3 regions of the Clostridium tanneri genome follow, and region 2 is predicted to be linked to each of the others. Evidence: riboswitches for the same ligand, from Rfam matches in the RefSeq annotation. Region 2 holds a riboswitch; each other region holds the start of a gene.
The links. A riboswitch is a leader RNA that binds a small molecule or an ion and turns the genes downstream of it on or off. The one in region 2 is predicted to bind lysine.
Positions count from the first base shown of each region.

Region 1 (6,285 bases), on a different contig from region 2:
TTCGTAGTTTGATAGAATTTTATTCTTTAAGTCTTCCTGTAAAACAGCTAATTTAGACCTATCTAATGCAGTTTTGTTATAGTTACTCCAATCATCATGTATTAGTTTTGATGCTCCTATGAATTTGTAAGCTCGTTGAAAGCGACCTTTGATTTGTTTATTTGTTTTAATAATGTCTTCTCTATATTTCTTAAAGCCATCCTCATTCCAGTGTTGACCCATATTAAGAATTTCATCTACTGCACCTGGATTTTGAGGATCTACTACGTGAGGGGATGTACCATCTAATATAGCTACATCAAGTCCCTTAATAACTACACCGTCTAGTGAATTGTTATCAGAAGAGCAGTGGTGATACTCAACATCATAACCTTTATCATTAAAAAATGTTCCTATCTTTTTCATAAGAGATGATTTTCCAGTTCCAGGACCACCTTTAATGCAAATCTTCCTCGTTGCTGTATCTTGACTTATAATGTAGTCATAAAAAGAATAAAAGCCGAGAGAAGTATTACCACCTGGAAAAAAGTTTCGAATATTACCTTTCATAATTACACACTCCTACTTAATTACAATCATTATATAATATGCGAAGTGCTGTTATTTTGATTATGTGTATTTGAAAATATATTAAGTTGGATAAATATTTATAAAGAACATAAATTTTGGTATAATTATCTGGTCGTAGTGCAAAGTAATATAAATTATTAAAATAGTGGAGGAATAAAGATGAATGACCAATTAGAAAGGGCACAGGGGCTTATAGACTTCATTTACGAAAGTCCTACAGCTTTTCATGCAGTAGAGTCCATAAGAACAATACTCCTAAATTCAGATTTCACTGAACTTAAGGAAGAAGATAGTTGGAAATTGGAAAAGGGAAAAGGATACTTTTTAGTAAAAAATGAATCAGCAATTGTAGCTTTTGTAGTAGGAAAAGGGGAACTATCCAAAGAGGGCTTTAGAATAATAGGAGCACACACAGATTCTCCAAGTTTTAGAGTTAAACCAAATCCTGATATGGAGGTGGAAGGCTCTTACATAAAGATAAATACAGAAGTTTATGGGGGACCTATCATTAATACATGGCTAGACAGACCACTGTCTTTAGCAGGTAGAGTTGCTTTAAAAAGCGCTAATCCATTCTGTCCTGAAATAAGACTATTAAATATAAAAAGACCTATTTTAGTTATACCTAACTTAGCAATACATATGAATAGAAATATAAATTCAGGTGTAGAATTGAATAAGCAAAAGGATATACTTCCTCTACTCTCACTAGTCAATGAGGAATTTGAAAAAGGAAGGTATCTAATAAAAACTATAGCTGAAGAGTTAGAAGTAAAGGAAGATGATATACTAGATTTTGATTTATTCCTGTATGAATTTGAAAAGGGAAAAATTATTGGCCTCAATAATGAATTTATATCCAGTGGAAGATTGGATGATCTATCTATGGCTTATGCAGGAATAAAGGCATTAACAGAAGGAAAAGCAGGAAATGCTACAAATGTAGCAGTTTGTTTCGATAATGAGGAAGTAGGAAGCACTACAAAACAGGGAGCAGATTCTCCGCTTTTATCAAATACATTAGAGAGGATAAGTATTAGCCTTGGTAAGGATAGAGAAGAATTCTTTAGGTCTCTGTCAAAGTCATTTATAATTTCCAGTGATTTAGGCCACGCGCTACATCCTAACTATGGAGAAAAGTCCGACCCTGTAAACAGACCTATTATTAATAAAGGTCCTATTATCAAGGTAAGTGCAAATCAAAGCTATACTTCAGATAGTGTATCTAGTGCTGTTTATAGAAGCATATGTGGTGAAGCAGGAGTGCCAGTGCAAATTTTTGTAAATCGTTCCGATGAGCGAGGAGGCTCTACTATAGGACCTATATCCTCAAGACATATAAACATATCTTCTGTAGATATTGGAGTTCCAATATTATCAATGCACTCCATAAGAGAATTAGGTGGAGTAAAAGACTACTGCTATGCTGAAGATTCATTTAGAAAATTTTATGAATTATAATATGCAGAGCTCTGTATATTTTTAAAATTCAATGATTTGTGAATAAAGAAAAAGGTATAAAAAGTAGTTGAAATGTATAATTATTTATGATAAACTAAGTACAATTTAATAGAAGTACTTACCTAGGGTAGAGGTGCTGTGATTAAGAGTATTTATTTTGAGTCTGCAGACGATGAAAAATAAAGAAAGGAATTATAGCCGAAGAAAATAGTTTGGCGAAACTATTTTCTGGCTTTGCATATAATATGTGCAAGGCTGTCACATTCATTTATGAAGGTGGAGAGCTACAAAGGTACACGGAGTTGCATTTAAAAGTTTTTGATGTGCGGCAGAGGTGTTCCTTTGCTGCACTTATTTTTATTCCTTATAGTAAGTTTCTAGAAAGTAAGTAAATTTGAGGGAGTGGTGTTATGGCAGTTGTAGTACAAAAATATGGTGGAAGTTCTGTAGGAACTATAGACAAGATTAAAAAAGTTGCTAATACTGTGGTAAAAAGAAGAGAAGCAGGAGATGATGTAGTTGTTGTAGTTTCTGCTATGGGTGATACCACAGATGATCTTATAGAACTTGCTGGTCAGATTTCAAAAAATCCTGACAAAAGAGAGTTGGATGCTCTTCTCTCTACAGGAGAGATGATGTCTTCAGCGTTATTAGCTATGGCAATTAAAGAATTAGGATATGGTGCTGTTAGCTATACAGCTTATCAAATAGGGATTAAAACAAGTGGTCAATATGGAAAATCTTTAATAGATGATATAGATGGTGACAACATAAAAAGAAGTTTATCAGAAGGAAAAATTGTTATAGTAGCTGGTTTTCAAGGTATTAACCAGGAAGGAGATATTACTACCCTTGGTAGAGGCGGTTCAGATACTACTGCAGTGGCAATTGCTGTTAAGTTAGCCGGGGTATGTGAGATTTACACAGACGTAGATGGCATATATGGTGTAGATCCAAGAAAATATAATGCAGCAAAGAAACTAAATGAAATAGATTATGAGGAGATGCTAGAACTTTCAAGTCTTGGAGCTCAAGTAATGCATTCTAGATCAGTGGAGCTTGGACAAAAATATAACATTCCAATTTATGTAGGATTAAGTAACAGTGATATCAAAGGTACAATTATTAAGGGGGTAAGTAACATGAACATGGAAAGTAAGCCAGTAACAGGATTAGCTACAAGTGATGAGGATGTTGCAATAACAATAAGGGATATAAATAACGATATTAATATGATTTCAAGTTTATTTGAAAGTGTTGCAAGTAAGAGGATTAATATTGACATGATAAGTCAAACGGCACCAATAGATAACAGAGTTAATCTATCATTTACAATACCAAAGGCTGATTTAAATGAATGCTTAGAGATAGTTCGAGAGCACTATTCATGCAAGGAAGCAATAGCTATAGATGAGGATATAACTAAGTTTTCCATAGTAGGAATTGGAATGAAAACTACTTCTGGAGTAACAGCTAGAATGTTTAAGTTATTTAGAGAAAATAATATAGAGGTAAAAATGATTACTACTTCAGAGATTAGAATCACTTGTACTATAAAGCAAGAAGATAAATTAAGAGCAATAAATGCAATAGCTGGAGAGTTTAACTTATAATTAGTATTTAGGAGGAAAGCCACTATGAGATTAGCAGGTACTATGGAAACAAAAAATAATACACTATATATTGGTGGAGTAAGTACAGTAGATTTAGCAGAAAGGTTTGGTACTCCTCTATATGTTATCGATGAAGAATTAATTAGAAGTCAGTGTAAAAGATATTACAATGCTTTTAAAGGATATGAGAAAAAAAATAAAGTTGCCTATGCTGGAAAAGCCTTTTTAACTTTAGCAATGTGTCAAATAGTTAATGATGAAGGATTATGTCTTGATGTGGTTTCTGGCGGTGAACTTTATACTGCATGGAAAAGCGGGTTTCCTATGAAAAATGTATATTTTCATGGAAACAATAAAACTTCAGAGGAAATAAAGATGGGTATTGAACTTGGTGTTGGGAAATTTGTTGTTGATAACTTATACGAGATTGAAAAGATAAATTCAATAGCAAAGGAACAAAGTAAGGTTCAACAGATTCTTCTTAGAATAACTCCAGGAATTGAAGCTCATACTCATGAATATATAAAAACTGGACAAATAGACTCCAAGTTTGGTTTTACAATATTAAATAACAAAACTATAGATGCAGTAAGGAAAGCAATAGGCCTTTCTAATATTGAATTTGTCGGATTGCATTGTCATATAGGCTCACAAATATTTGATACTAAACCTTATGAAGATGAGGTAGAGATTATGTTATCTATAGTAAAGAATATAAAAGATGAAACAGGCTGTGATATCCAGGAATTAGACTTAGGTGGTGGATTTGGAATATACTACACTACAGGAGATACACCTAAAACCATTGAAGAGTTTTGTGAGGTAATATTAAACAAAGCAGAAGAAGTAGCAAATAAACTAGATATCCAGCTTCCTAGTCTAGTTATAGAACCAGGAAGATCTATTGTAGGTAATGCTGGTACGACTCTTTATACAATAGGTTCTATCAAGGACATTCCAGATGTTAGAAAGTATGTAGCTGTAGATGGGGGAATGACAGATAATATAAGACCTGCATTGTATAACGCACAGTATGAATGTGTTATAGCAAATAATATAGAAAGCACTTTGAAGGAAACTGTTACAATATCAGGAAAGTGTTGTGAGTCAGGAGACATATTATTAAATAATGTAGAAATTTCTAAAGTTAAAAGTGGAGATGTCTTAGCGGTATTAAGTACAGGTGCATATGGCTATTCTATGTCAAGTAATTATAATAAAATACCAAAGCCAGCAGTGGTGTTAGTGAAGGAAGGCAGCACAAAGCTAATTTGCAGACGTCAAAGTTATGAAGAAATTATTCAGAATGAATTATCTATATAATTAAAAAATGCTTAGTAGTAATAAACTACTAGGCATTTTTTAATTATATGTGTAGCAAAAATTACTCAGTTATAAAGTTAATTTATACTTTGTATATTTTAGGGAATAATAAGCAAAGCACAAAGTCTTTTACATGAAAGGATTGATTTTTATGCTTTATATTATTATTGTAGGAATAATCATATTGATTGTGAGTTTTTACATATTGTCAAACAAGGATGAAACAAAAGAACATAACATAATGGATGATATTCCTGTGGTGAACACGAGTAGAGAGGAACTTAAAAAACACGCATTTGAGATATCTAATTATTCCGATGTCACAAGAAAAACTAATTGTAGAAGAAAGTTAATTCAAAACTTAGATGATAGCTATAGAAAAATACTTAGTAGTCATGATTATCTAGATAAGGAGTTTAGAAATAAAAATAATGTAATTCAAGCTTCAGAATGGCTGTTAGATAACCTTTATTTAATACAAAGGGAATATAAGGATATTAAGAGAAATATGCCAGAAGCTTATTATAGAAACCTTCCTGTGTTAAGTAGGGGAATTATGAGGGGATATCCTAGGATTTACTATATAGCCATTGAGTTAGTATCTCACACAGATGGAAAGGTGGATAAAGATGCAATAGAGACTTTCATTAATGCATATCAAAAAAATACTATACTTACTAGTGGAGAATTGTGGGCTTTTCCTACAATGCTTAGAATAGCTTTAATTCAAAATATAAGTAAGGTAACTGAACGGATCACATTGATGCAAAGAGAGAGAAAGAAGGCAGAGGTTGTTCTGGAAAGAATCATAAATCCTGTAGGTAATGGAGGTATTTCAGAAGAAATAAGAAAGCTTTCAGAGGAAAAGGTAGACTTTTCTGCTCCTTTCGTTGAAAAATTGTTAAAGGGGTTAAGAGATAATGGGGTGGAAAGTCCAGAAGTATACAAGTGGATAGATCACCAACTGGATAAGTTAGAGCTAAACACGGAAAGAGTAATAAACCTGGAGCATCAAAAGCAATCTGTATATCAAATTTCACTAGGTAATTCAATAACTGGCATAAGAGAGGTAGGGGCGTTAAACTGGAGTGAAAACTTTGAAAGACTAAGTTACTTAGAGAGTATCCTGAGGAAGGATCCATTGCAACTTTATGAGAAGATGGATTTTCAATCAAGAGACCACTACAGACATAGATTAGAAAGATTGGCTAAGTATATAAAGGCTCCAGAATCTTTTATAGCGAAAAAGGCTATTGAATGTGCAGAAGAAGCCTTTCAAAATAAGGATGCTGAAAACTATGAAAAACATGTTGGCTAC
Region 1 is NZ_JARUJP010000002.1:72,961-79,245, reverse strand. It holds gene P8V03_RS02650 (PRK06851 family protein) at 1-549, opposite strand, end outside; gene P8V03_RS02645 (M18 family aminopeptidase) at 730-2,031, shown strand; lysine riboswitch at 2,152-2,326, shown strand; gene P8V03_RS02640 (aspartate kinase) at 2,442-3,644, shown strand; gene lysA (diaminopimelate decarboxylase) at 3,669-4,967, shown strand; gene P8V03_RS02630 (glycoside hydrolase family 94 protein) at 5,119-6,285, shown strand, end outside.
Region 1: linked by a shared signal. The riboswitch ahead of P8V03_RS02640 (aspartate kinase) and the one ahead of P8V03_RS16045 (amino acid permease) in region 2 are both predicted to bind lysine.

Region 2 (6,285 bases):
ACCTAATGCTAAAGCAGCAAGCTATACCGATAATCAAACTGTAGATGCTAACAAGACGTGGACAATCAAGTTTACAGGCAGTGTTGGGTTTGATGATTCTACGAAACAAGACATCACTGTAACGGATAGCAAAGGTAATCCAGTGAGCGTGGGCATTCAGTTAGGACAAGATGGCAAAACTATAATAGTAACTGCTCCTCAAGGTGGTTATAAAGTGAGTGAAAGTTACAAATTGAACATTGGATATAATGCACATTCTATTAAGGGTAAGAAGTTAAAAAATAAATATATGATACACTTTAATATTAAAAGTGAACCAGAAATAAAAAGTATTGCTTACACTGATGGAGAGATTAGAATTAGGTTTGATAGACCAATGGATATTAAAACAGCCATAAATTCTAAATACTATCAAATAAACGATAAAGGCATAGATGGAGCTAAAATTGAACTTATAGAAGATAATACTGTGGTAAAAATAACAAATTTACCTAATGATATATTAGATGATACAACAAACATATTATTAATTACTAATAATGTTAAAGACACTTATGGAAATAAGATGAATGATTATACAAGACTATCCTTCGATAAAGAAAAAGATGAAACAAAACCGACTATATTAAGTGCTGCTATAATAGATAGTACTACACTTCGTGTTCAATTTAGTGAAGATGTTAGATATGCTTATGCTACTAATATAGATAACTATCAATTAAAAGATGCAGATGGTGTAGACATGATGAAGAAAACTGGAGTATACATAAAGGCATCATCAGACACAGATGAAAAGATAAAAAATGATACTGATATTTATGACATTAAACTGGATAAAACAGTGAAAACACCTACATCAACATATAAACTTGATAGTTCAAAATATACGTTAACTGTTAGAGATATAATCGACAAAGCAACTGAGCCAAATAAAATGGATGATCAGGTAATCTCTATAGATGGAAGTGATGATATACAATTAAGTGTAGAAGCATTCAAGAAATCAAACTCAGAAGCAGCTATATGCTTTGGAACAAAAATGGATTTATCTTCAATTACTGATAAGCGTAATTACTACTATATTAATGGAAACGGTGATACAGAAGATCTTCCAGACAATGTTGATATAACAGTAGGTTCTGACAATAAGTCTGTAGTTATAGACTTTAAGGATACCAATAAGACAGTAGATCCATCGGCGACTTCAGGAGATAATTTTGTAAAGAAAATTGGTATTAAGACTGTGAAAGATGTTTCAGGTAAGGAGTTCTATCCAGAATCATTAACAATAGCCTCAACTTGGACTACTGGGCCCAAATTAGAAGAAAATACATTTAAGTTATATAAAAATGGAGATGATGTTAAAGCAGAGTTTCAATTAGATAATGCTTTAGATACAATAAACTGCGCAGATTTTAAAGTTTCGGGAATAGTTGCAGATGATGCAGAGCTCTGTGATGGTAAAGTAACTCTTACATTCAGTGAAGGAAACAATGCAGATGCTGTACTAGCTCTTGGAAGTAATGCTATGCTTCAAATAAATCCATCTTCAACAGATCCATCAAAAGATGCAGCTGGACGTACAATAGAACCAAATACTCAAAAATTATACTATAATAGCATAGCACCAGAGACTGATAGAGATAACTACAGTGCAAAAGTTACTGTAGATGGTACTACTAATAAAGTAACGGATGCAAAAATATATATTACGCTTAAAACACCAGTTGATCCTGACATAATAGGAGCATATAAGGATGATTTTATATTTATAAACAGGGGCACTAAATTAGATGTTGAATATGTGAAATTAGATACAACTGGACATAAAACTACATTAGTATTCACAATAAAAGACCCCGAAACAAAAGTTGCAAGTGGAGATAGGATAGGTATAATTGCAAATATAGAATCAGACGATATCGATTTAAGAAGTCAGAAAGATGGAAATGGAAACTATGTTATATTTGTTCCAACATATGATGACTTAATAGTTAAAACAGTTAGAGTTACAGAAGTGCATACAAGTGACAGCATCACACAAAATTAGTCAATGTAAGTTTTACTGTGAATGAAAATGATATTTGTAAATTACCTAAAACCATAAAATATGGTTGGCTGAATAACAGAGGCACTATTACTAAACATTATAGAATGGTGCCTTTTTGTTTTGCAAAATTGGAGATGTCGAATGAGTGAAGCAGAAGCCATAGAAGACCATAAAAAAGTGATATAGAACAAAAGATACAACTGGTTAGTATAGAAAAATCACAGACATAAATAAAGCTAATGATTAATTACAACTCAAAGAAACACCGGAAAGAACCAATGTGTCATGTTAAATGTACGTTAAAATCTTTGAAAGTATTGAATTGGAAAACTTATTGTATTATAATTTCTAATGTTGTCTAAATTTGTAAGTATGGGGATGAAATTATGGAAGAACAAATTGAAACACTAAGAAAAGAATTAAACCAATTGGTAGAAGAAACTAGCTCTCTGTATTCAGAGGAAGTAGTTAAATTAAGCCAAAAGCTGGACAAGCTTATATATCTTATTTACTTAACAAAGGGAGCAGTATAATAGAAAATTATGTTTTTATAAAAAATAAGCTGGCTCTGAGTCATCAATATGAATTTAAGAGATTGTGGAAGAACGATAGGTACCAGATCACAAATAAGTGACATCTTGAAATAAAGTTGATAAAGTATACATTTTGGTATATAGTGGTTAACAAGAGATAGATTTCAAAAAAAGATGGAATTTTGTGAGTGTTTAGTATCTAAAATAGTTAACTTAATATTAATTCTAAAATTGAGGGTGTAATACCTTTAATTGTTATGGAATTAGTTACTATTTATAGATACAAGTCCAAGAAACTACTTTAGGGTTTAGTGCCCTTTTATTAAGTTTACAATTAAAGTTGTGGAGTATCCATGGCTTTTTTATTTTATAATTAATACTATGAAGATAAAGAAGAAAAGATATAGGAGAATACTTCAAGTGGTACTTTCTAAAGATTTATTTATAGTTTATACTTATATTTGACGTCAAAAGTTTGTCAAAAAACAAATATATCATTATAGAAGAGTAAAATTAGTGTATGTTTCTGTTATTTACAGCAATTTTTCAAATGTATAAATCATGAATTAAATTTAAAGTATAAATTTATTTTAAATAGGAGGATATTGGAAGATGGTAGACAGATTAAGTAGAGCGAAGGAAGTAGTAGAGCAAGCATTTAACAATGACAAAGCCGATGAGATGGGCAAGATGGCAAAGAGATTTAAAAATCTTTATTTTGAAGCTATAGAAAAAGGTGAGGAGTCGAAGGAATATCACTACGCTGAGTACATAAAAAAAGTTATAATATTATATTTTGAGAATATTCTTAATGGATATGGTGATGCAGAAGCTTTATATGAGGAATGTGAATATGAAGCTCAACTAGCGGAAATAAGCTGTAATATAATGTTTGAGTATCAATAGGGAAAAATGTAGACTATTGGAAGTTGAAAAACATAAAAAAGTTGTTTACTAATTATAAGTTCTCATGTATAATAATTAGTATAATAAGTGAATAACTGAGGTAGAGGCGCAGAGTTTAAGAGTAAAACTGTAGAGGTAAGCACGATGAAGCAGTTTGAAAGGGAACTTTGCCGAAGCATACAGCACATGCTTTACTGCTGTATAGCTGGGTTTGCATATAATATATGCAAGACTGTCACAAGGTAAATTGTGGTGAGCTATCATTCAATGTGGAATTAATAGGTGTTGCATAGAAATGCACATTTTTATACCCTGAGTGAATGCTCGGGGTATTTTTTATTGCTTATCTTAGTTAATTCACTTATCGGAAAAAATAAAACCGATAAGGGGGAAGAAAAATGCAAAATGTTGCAGAACAAAACAATATAGGTTCACAAGAACTTAAAAGAAGTTTAAAGGCAAGACATCTTAACATGATTGCCATGGGAGGAGCCATTGGAACAGGTATATTTTTAGCATTAGGTGCTACAATTAATCAGGCTGGTCCAGGGGGCGCTATGGTGGCGTATATTTGTATAGGAGCTATGGTTTACTTCTTAATGACTAGTTTAGGAGAAATGGCAACTTTCATGCCTGACTCAGGTTCTTTTGGAATTTATGCTTCAAGATTTGTTGATCCAGCTTTTGGATTTGCTATGGGATGGAATTATTGGTATAACTGGGCGATTACCGTTGCAGCAGAGATGGTGGCAGGTGCGCTGCTTATGAAGTACTGGTTACCTGGTGTGCCAGCTTTGGTCTGGAGTGTTTTATTCCTTGTATTAATAGTTGGACTTAATCTTTTATCTGCAAGAGCATATGGAGAGTCAGAATACTGGTTTGCTGGTATTAAAGTAATTACTGTTATTATATTTTTAATAGTTGGAGTCGCAACAATTCTTGGAATAGTTGGTGGTGAAGCAGTAGGATTTAAAAACTTTACTGTTGGAGAAGCACCATTTGTTGGAGGTGCTAAATCAATATTTATGGTATTCTTAATTGCAGGTTTTTCATTCCAAGGAACGGAACTTGTTGGTATAGCTGCTGGAGAAAGTGAAGATCCTGAGAAGAATATACCTAAAGCTATAAATACCATATTCTGGAGAATTTTAATATTTTATTTAGGAACAATTTTTGTTGTAGGAGCATTAATAACTTACACAGATGCGGGCGTTGATACAAGTCCTTTCACAATGGTATTCCAAAAGGCTGGTATCGCAGCAGCAGCATCACTAATGAATGCAGTTATCTTGACTTCAGTTTTATCTGCTGGAAATTCAGGAATGTACGCTTCAAGCAGAATGTTGTATGCAATGGCTAAGGATGGTAAAGCACCAGCATGGCTTGGAAAAGTTAACTCAAGAGGAGTTCCAATAAACTCATTGATATTAACTACAATTGTAGCATCCCTTTGCTTCTTAACAGGACTTTATGCTGAGACTACAGTTTATGTATGGCTTGTGGCAGCTTCAGGACTTGCTGGCTTTGTTGCATGGTTAGGTATAGCGTTATGTCACTATCGTTTCCGTAAGGCATATGTTGCTCAAGGCCGTGATTTAGGTAAATTAAAATATACAGCAAAACTATTCCCATTAGGCCCAATTATAGCATTAGTACTATGTACAGTGGTTATTTTGGGACAGGGTGTTAGCTACTTCCAAGCAGATAAGATAGATTGGAGTGGAGTAATTTCTTCCTATATAGGACTACCTCTATTCTTGGCTTTATGGCTAGGGTATAAGATGAAGCATAAGACAAAGGTAATAGACTTAATGGATGTAGATTTTGATATTAATAAGTAGTTTGAGAAAAAGTATTTTAACAAATTTATAATAAATAAAAATATCGGTGGAAGATAAATTCTCCACCGATATTTTTATTATCTTAATGTTTTAAATCTTCGTCTATCTTCTTTACATATTTGCTGTGCAATATGTCTGCCGTGCATACCGCCAGTAGGGAGACCACCTCCAGGTTGGACCCATTGACCTATCATATAAAAATCTTTAAGTCCTGGAAGAGTCTTTTTAAGAGTTTTATCTAGATTATCTATAGTAGGTATCCAACCTTCAAAGCTTCCCTTCCAGTTATTGGTGTGGTTTTTGTAGGTATAAGGAGTAGCTACATCATAAACTTCTACTTTGGACTTTACTTCTCCAAATAGTTTATCTATCCTATCAATTACTTCTTCTGCAATTCTTTCTTTTTCAGCCTTATATTTTTCCAAATCAGAGTTTCTTAGCTCAGTCCAATAATTATAGTCTGCTTCAATAAAAGTAGTTATAGAGGTCTTGCCTTTAGGTGCCATGGTAGGGTCAAAGTTATAAATCACCAGACCTAGACTACTAATGGTATTCTTATTATCAATGTATATAGGAGCACTAAAATTAAAATTATAAGTAACTGCATCAGGTATTCCCTTAAATAGTCTATCAACACCTAAAGATACCTGAAGAAGAGAAGGGAAAGTTTTAAAGCTTTTATAGTAACCTTCAATATCTTCATCTATAAACTTGTCATCAAGCATATTATAGAGGGTATAGTGGCCATCTGCTGCTGAAATTACAAGATCTGAATAAGCTTCCTTACCACTATTTAGCCTAACCCCCTTAGCAGAATTATTTGAAATAAGTATCTTTTCAACCTTTGAATTGTAATTTATTTTGCCGCCTAGGCTTAAATACCTGTTTTTAATAGATTTTATAAATTCTATTGACCCACCTATAGGGTAGCCAGCAGAATTAATATCGAAAAGCG
Region 2 is NZ_JARUJP010000025.1:10,062-16,346, reverse strand. It holds gene P8V03_RS16060 (Ig-like domain-containing domain) at 1-2,050, shown strand, start outside; gene P8V03_RS16055 (aspartyl-phosphate phosphatase Spo0E family protein) at 2,437-2,583, shown strand; gene P8V03_RS16050 (hypothetical protein) at 3,196-3,489, shown strand; lysine riboswitch at 3,583-3,757, shown strand; gene P8V03_RS16045 (amino acid permease) at 3,888-5,330, shown strand; gene P8V03_RS16040 (phytoene desaturase family protein) at 5,408-6,285, opposite strand, start outside.

Region 3 (6,285 bases), on a different contig from region 2:
TACAGTCATATTCAAAAGTTGTCCTTTGCATTCTTTGACAACAGACCAGTAGGTAAAATACTAGCTAGGGTTATAGGTGATGTTAACGCTCTTAAAGATTTGTTTAACAACAGTGTCACCAACTTTATTCCTCAGCTGTTAACTATTATCTGCACTGGAGCTATGATGTTTTATTTAAATGTGAAGCTAGCCCTAGCTTCCATGGTACTACTTCCTGTTCTTGGCATAAGCCTCTTTGCTATACAGATAGTCTCCAGAAGAAGATGGCAGGACTTTAGAAGAAAGCGTTCTACCTTCAACGCCTATACCCACGAGGACTTCTCAGGTATTAAGGTAGTTCAAGGTTTTTCTAATGAAGAAAAAACTTCAAAAACCTTCTTAGGCTTAGTTAAGGATATGATGAATTCCTTCATAAGTGCTGTAAAACTTAATGACTTATTCTGGCCTCTAGTGGATTTATCCTGGGGATTAGGTATGGTAATACTTTACTGGACCAGCGCCAAACTATTTACCAGCAATAGTATAACTATGGGTACCATTATAGCCTTTACAATGTATATAGGTATGTTCTGGAGACCAATTTTAGAGATAAGTAATTTCTATAATACCTTAATAATGAACTTTGCTGCAGCGGAAAGAATATTTGAAATAATGGATGTAAACCCAGACATTATTGATGTAACTACTGCCTCAAAAATGGCTAAAATTAAGGGGCAAGTAGAATTTAAAAATGTTACCTTTGGCTACGAGGATGGTACTGCAGTTTTGGATAGTGTAAGTTTTAAGGTTAACCCTGGTGAAACAGTAGCGTTAGTTGGAGAAACTGGTTCTGGAAAAACTACCATTGTAAATCTAGTGAGCCGCTTCTATGACACACAAGGCGGAGAGGTTTTAATAGATGGAAAAAATGTTAAAAATGTAGAACTAGAGTCTTTAAGAAGCCAAATGGGTATTATGCTTCAGGACACCTTCCTATTCTCCACAACTATTAAGGAAAATATAAGATACGGTAAGCTTGATGCCACAGAGGAAGAGGTTATTGCTGCCGCCAAAGCCGTTAATGCTCATGACTTCATAATGAGTCTAGAAAAGGGCTATGATACAGAGGTTAACGAAAGAGGCTCCAGATTGTCTGTTGGACAGAGACAGCTTATTTCTTTTGCAAGAGCACTGCTAGCAAATCCGAGGATATTGATTCTAGATGAAGCTACTTCCAATATTGATACACAAACGGAAAAGCTTGTTCAAAAAGGTATTGAAAAGCTGCTTCAAGGAAGGACCTCCTTCGTTATAGCTCATAGGCTTTCCACTATTAGGGACTGTGATAAAATTATGGTGGTTGACGATGGTAGAATAGTTGAAACAGGAACTCATGACGAACTGGTAGCGTTAAAGGGACTATATTACAATCTTTATACATCCCAATATAGATTTTTAAGCGAAGGTGCTTAAAAAAGGAGGTTATACCCTTTTTTAAAAGTGGTATAACCTCTTTCTTTAATCCCTACAAAACAAATAATATCTTCTTCAATTGTTAATATAAGCAATGCATCTCCTCCTCTGCCCTATCCCAATTCACAACATAAGCTTGCCCTTTAGAACAGAAAATTGAAGAGGATGTATATTCAGGATCTGCATTTTTGTTATAGTTAATCTTTTCAATAATCTCTTCTTTATTATGGCAGTGACTGTAACCGCCAAAAACTAAACTTAAAGTGCCCTTTCCACCTGTAAAGGAAGCTAACTCAGTACTATAATTCATAAAGGTGGCTACTGGTACCTTACCTGTTAAAATAGCCTTATCCCCTATGATCTTAGGGGGCTGAAAGTTTCCATTAGCCTTTTCTAGGTCAGATAAAACTCTTCCCATGTGGTCTAGAGAAACCTTAATCTTGAAGCTGTAATAAGGTTCTAACAAAACATTTTTTGCTTTTTCCAATCCCTGTCTTAGAGCCCTGTAAGCAGCTTCTCTAAAATCACCACCAGAGGTATGTTTATTGTGAGCTCTTCCTGTTAATAAGGTAATCTTTACATCTGTTAGCGGCGAACCAGTAAGCAGTCCATGATGTTCCCTTTCAAAAATGTGATGACCAATTAAATTTTGGTTACCAGTTGTTAAATGGTCTGGGTGACAGAGATTCTCAAAGATTATTCCACTGTTCCTCTCGCCAGGCTCTAATTTAAGATGAACCTCAGCATAATGACCTAAGGGTTCAAAATGACCACAGCCCTTTACCACTGATTCTATAGTTTCCTTATAAAGAATTTCTGGCCTTCCAAAGGATACATTTAAATTGAATCTTTCTCTAATCAGCTCCTCTAGTATCTGCAGCTGAATAATTCCCATAACACTAATTTGGAGCTCTTGAAGACTTTCTTCCCAGGTTACATTTAAAGAAGGGTCTTCTGCTTCCAATATTCTAAAACACCGTAAAATTTCCTTTATATTTAGAGAAGGATCAAATATCACTTTAGATTTTAAAGTAGGCACCATTTCATAAACTGCTTTTTCCCTTAATATTCCTAGGCCATCACCAGCGGAAGCATTAGATAATCCTGTTACTGCAAAAATTTCTCCAGCATATACCTCATCCACAGCGTTAAATTTATTTCCATTATAAACTCTAATACCAGTTATTTTCTCACAAATTTTTTCTTCTGCATCACCATAGCACAGTTCCTCTCTTACCTTCAACCTTCCACTTAAAGCCTTTATATAGGTCACCCTCGTACCATTTACATCATGACCAATTTTATACACTCTTCCTGAAAAATCGCCTTCTTTATAATACTTTGTAAGGGTCAATTTATCTAATTTCTCTAGAAAACTTACAATGCCTATATCTTGAAGAGCAGAACCATTGCAGCATGGAAAAAGCTTATTCTCCTTAATCATAGTCCTCATGGAGTTTAGCCATAGATCAAAGTGGAAATTATCCTCCATATATCTTTCAAGAAGCTCTTCATCTCTTTCAGCAATAAATTCTACTAGTTCTTCACTCATACTAGCTTCATTAAAGGAAGTTGTTATATCACAAATATCCTTCGTTAAATTTACACGAATTTCTTCCAATACCTTTTCTAGGTCTGCACCTGCTCTATCTATTTTATTTATAAAGAAAAAGGTTGGTATATTGTGCTCTCTAAGAAGTTGCCATACCGTTTCTGTATGGCCTTCTACCCCTTCTACAGCACTGATTATTATTACGGCATAATCCATTACCTGTATGGCTCTTTCCATTTCAGAAGAAAAGTCTACGTGTCCAGGAGTATCTATTAAATAATAATTTGAGTCATTGTAAGTCATTACTGCCTGCCCTGAAAATACAGTAATTCCTCTTTCCTTCTCTATATGGTGGCTATCCAGAAAGGCATTTTTATGATCAACCCTCCCCCTCTGTCTAATACTTTTTGTATGATAAAGCAGCTGTTCTGAAAAGGTAGTTTTACCTGCATCTACATGTGCTAGTATTCCAATGGTTTTGTTCATCTTGTCACCTCTGTCTTTTGCTATAAACCTTACTCTCTCTTATTTCTTTCCTAATAAATGCTCTACTTGCCTAATATTATTTTTTATTTCCTCTATCTCTGCTTCATATTTTCTTACCGCAGCACCAGGAACATGTATTCCAGTTTGTCCTAGCACATGCATTCTTTCCTCCTCTACATCCTCTAAGTATTCCTTCAGTTCTAAAAGCTTTTTTTCCAATTCCCGCGAAGTCATTTTTTCAAAGTTACCCATTTTAATCTTCACTCCCCTAAAAATTAAGTGATTACAGGACTTTCTTGTATTTATAGCTAAATTATACTATAGCTATAAAACCGAAACAATGATAAGAAAAATTGAAATTTTCCTTCATTTGCTCTTGACAACTTTAACCATATTGTATTAATATTAAAAAAAATGAATAATGCCTCATCTCCTAAAGAGGTGAGGTAGAGGCGCGATGTCTAAAAGTAAGTATATGGAGGCTGGAAACCGGAGAAGTATACAGAAAGGAGCCATCGCCGAAATCTTAAGAACCTAAAGCTTAAGGTTGGGTCTGCATCAAAGAGGTGCAGGACTGTCATTAGAATAACTGACCATTATTCTAATGGAGCGCTATCTCATTCTAGGTTTAAGGGGGAGGTGTAGGTATGCATACTTATATGTATAAAAGACACACTTAACAACCTGTTAGGTGTTTTTTTGTTTCCATTTTTATAGAAAAAATGACTTTTTAGTTAAATTTAGTATGAAAGGAATGTTATAATGGGTAATAATAATAAAATATCAGAACTTACAAAAATAGATACGGAACTTAAAAGAGAAATGGGACTTTTCAGTGCTGTGTCCATAATCGCTGGAATTATGATAGGATCTGGAATATTTTTTATAGGCTCCTTTGTACTTCAGCGTTCAAACAATGCTCCCGGTTTCGCTATGCTGGTTTGGCTGGCAGGAGGAGTAGTTAGTTTACTTGCAGGACTTTGCTATGCTGAACTTGGAGCAGCTATGCCAAGGTCTGGAGGAGCCTACGTTTACTTAAGAGAGGCTTTCGGTCCTTTAGTTGGTTTTCTGCAAGGCTGGACCTTCTTTTGGATTGGTGCTTCCGGCTCTATTGCAGCTCTTGCGGTAGGTCTTGGAACCTATTTTAGCAATCTGTATCCCCTATCTCCTATGGCTATAAAACTTTTTGCAGTAGCAGTTATAATTATTTTAACAGTTATAAACTGCCTGGGAATCAAATTTGGAAGCTTAATTCAAAATGTATTCATGATTGGAAAACTAATCCCTATACTAATAATTATTGCTTTAGGCTTTGCTCTTGGTGGTGAACATAATCCTATGACAGTATCACCTGGTGCAGGGACAGGAATTGCAGGAACCTTTGCTGTAGCCTTAATAGCATCCCTTTGGGCTTATGAAGGGTGGACAAACCTTAATACAGTGGCAGAAGAAATTAAAAACCCTAGAAAAAACCTCCCACTTGCAATGATTATTGCTATAACTGGTGTTACAGCAGTTTATATGCTATTTAACTATGCTCTTTTAAAGGTTTTACCAGTTGGTGTTATAGCTTCAAATGCAAACCCTGGTGCCGCTGCCGCAGTGAAACTTATAGGTTCTGCCGGCGGAATTTTAGTTACAATTGGAGCTTTTCTCTCTATATTTGGTTCTTGTAATGGCTGTGTACTTGCTTTTCCACGTTTGTACTACGCTATGGCAAAGGACGGTATTTTCTTTAAATGGTTTGAAAAAATTCACCCAGAATATAAAACTCCAGTACCAGCATTAATTGCTTCTGCTGTAGTATCTATATTATTGATTTTCACTGGTTCTTTCCAGCAGCTAACAACAATGGTTGTATTTTCACAGTGGATATTCTATATTCTTACTATATGCTCTGTATTTGTACTAAGAAAAAAATATCCTGATATGGAAAGACCTTATAAGGTATGGGGATATCCAATATTGCCAATTCTAGTAATATTAGTTTCTCTATTTATTTTAGTAAATACTTTAATTACAGACCCTCGCTCTTCACTAATAGGACTTATAGTTCCTATAGTAGGCGTACCTGTGTACTATGTGTTTAAAAATAGAATGAATAATGAGTCTAATAAGAAAAAAATAGAAGCATAAAATTATACCATCCTGCAATTAAAGATTACAGCTTTAGTTGCAGGGATAAATATATACTATATGACTAGTAAGGATATTAAACTATAAAAAACTTCTAAACTGGAGGTCTTAAAATATGGACTTAATAATAACAAATGGAAAAATTCACACCATGGACAGCTCTAAAGAAATTGTAGAGGCTGTTGCTGTTAAAAATGGAAAAATAATTAAAATCGGAAAAAACAATGAGGTTTTATCCCTTAAAACTGAAAACACTGAGGTTATAGATTTAGGTGGAAAAGTAATGGTTCCAGGCTTTAACGACAGCCATATGCACCTTCTAAACTTTGCAAATAGCTTAAAAATGGTAGAGCTAAATAACTGTACCTCTATAGATGATATACTGCAAAAAACAAAGACTTTTATAGAGGAAAAAGCTATAGAGAAAGGTAAGTGGGTCTTAGGAAAGGGCTGGAACCACGATTACTTTCAAAGTGAAAAGAGATTTCCTACAAGATATGATTTGGATAAAATATCTACGGAGCATCCAATAGTTTTAACTAGAGCCTGCATTCATATAGCAGTGGTTAACAGCAAAGCCCTTGAACTTGCTGGTATTACAAAGGGCACTCCTCAAATTGAGGGAGGACAGTTTGATGTAGATGAAAAGGGTGAGCCTT
Region 3 is NZ_JARUJP010000004.1:8,579-14,863, forward strand. It holds gene P8V03_RS04550 (ABC transporter ATP-binding protein) at 1-1,452, shown strand, start outside; gene P8V03_RS04555 (translation factor GTPase family protein) at 1,535-3,490, opposite strand; gene P8V03_RS04560 (hypothetical protein) at 3,530-3,742, opposite strand; lysine riboswitch at 3,930-4,113, shown strand; gene P8V03_RS04565 (APC family permease) at 4,253-5,626, shown strand; gene P8V03_RS04570 (amidohydrolase) at 5,742-6,285, shown strand, end outside.
Region 3: linked by a shared signal. The riboswitch ahead of P8V03_RS04565 (APC family permease) and the one ahead of P8V03_RS16045 (amino acid permease) in region 2 are both predicted to bind lysine.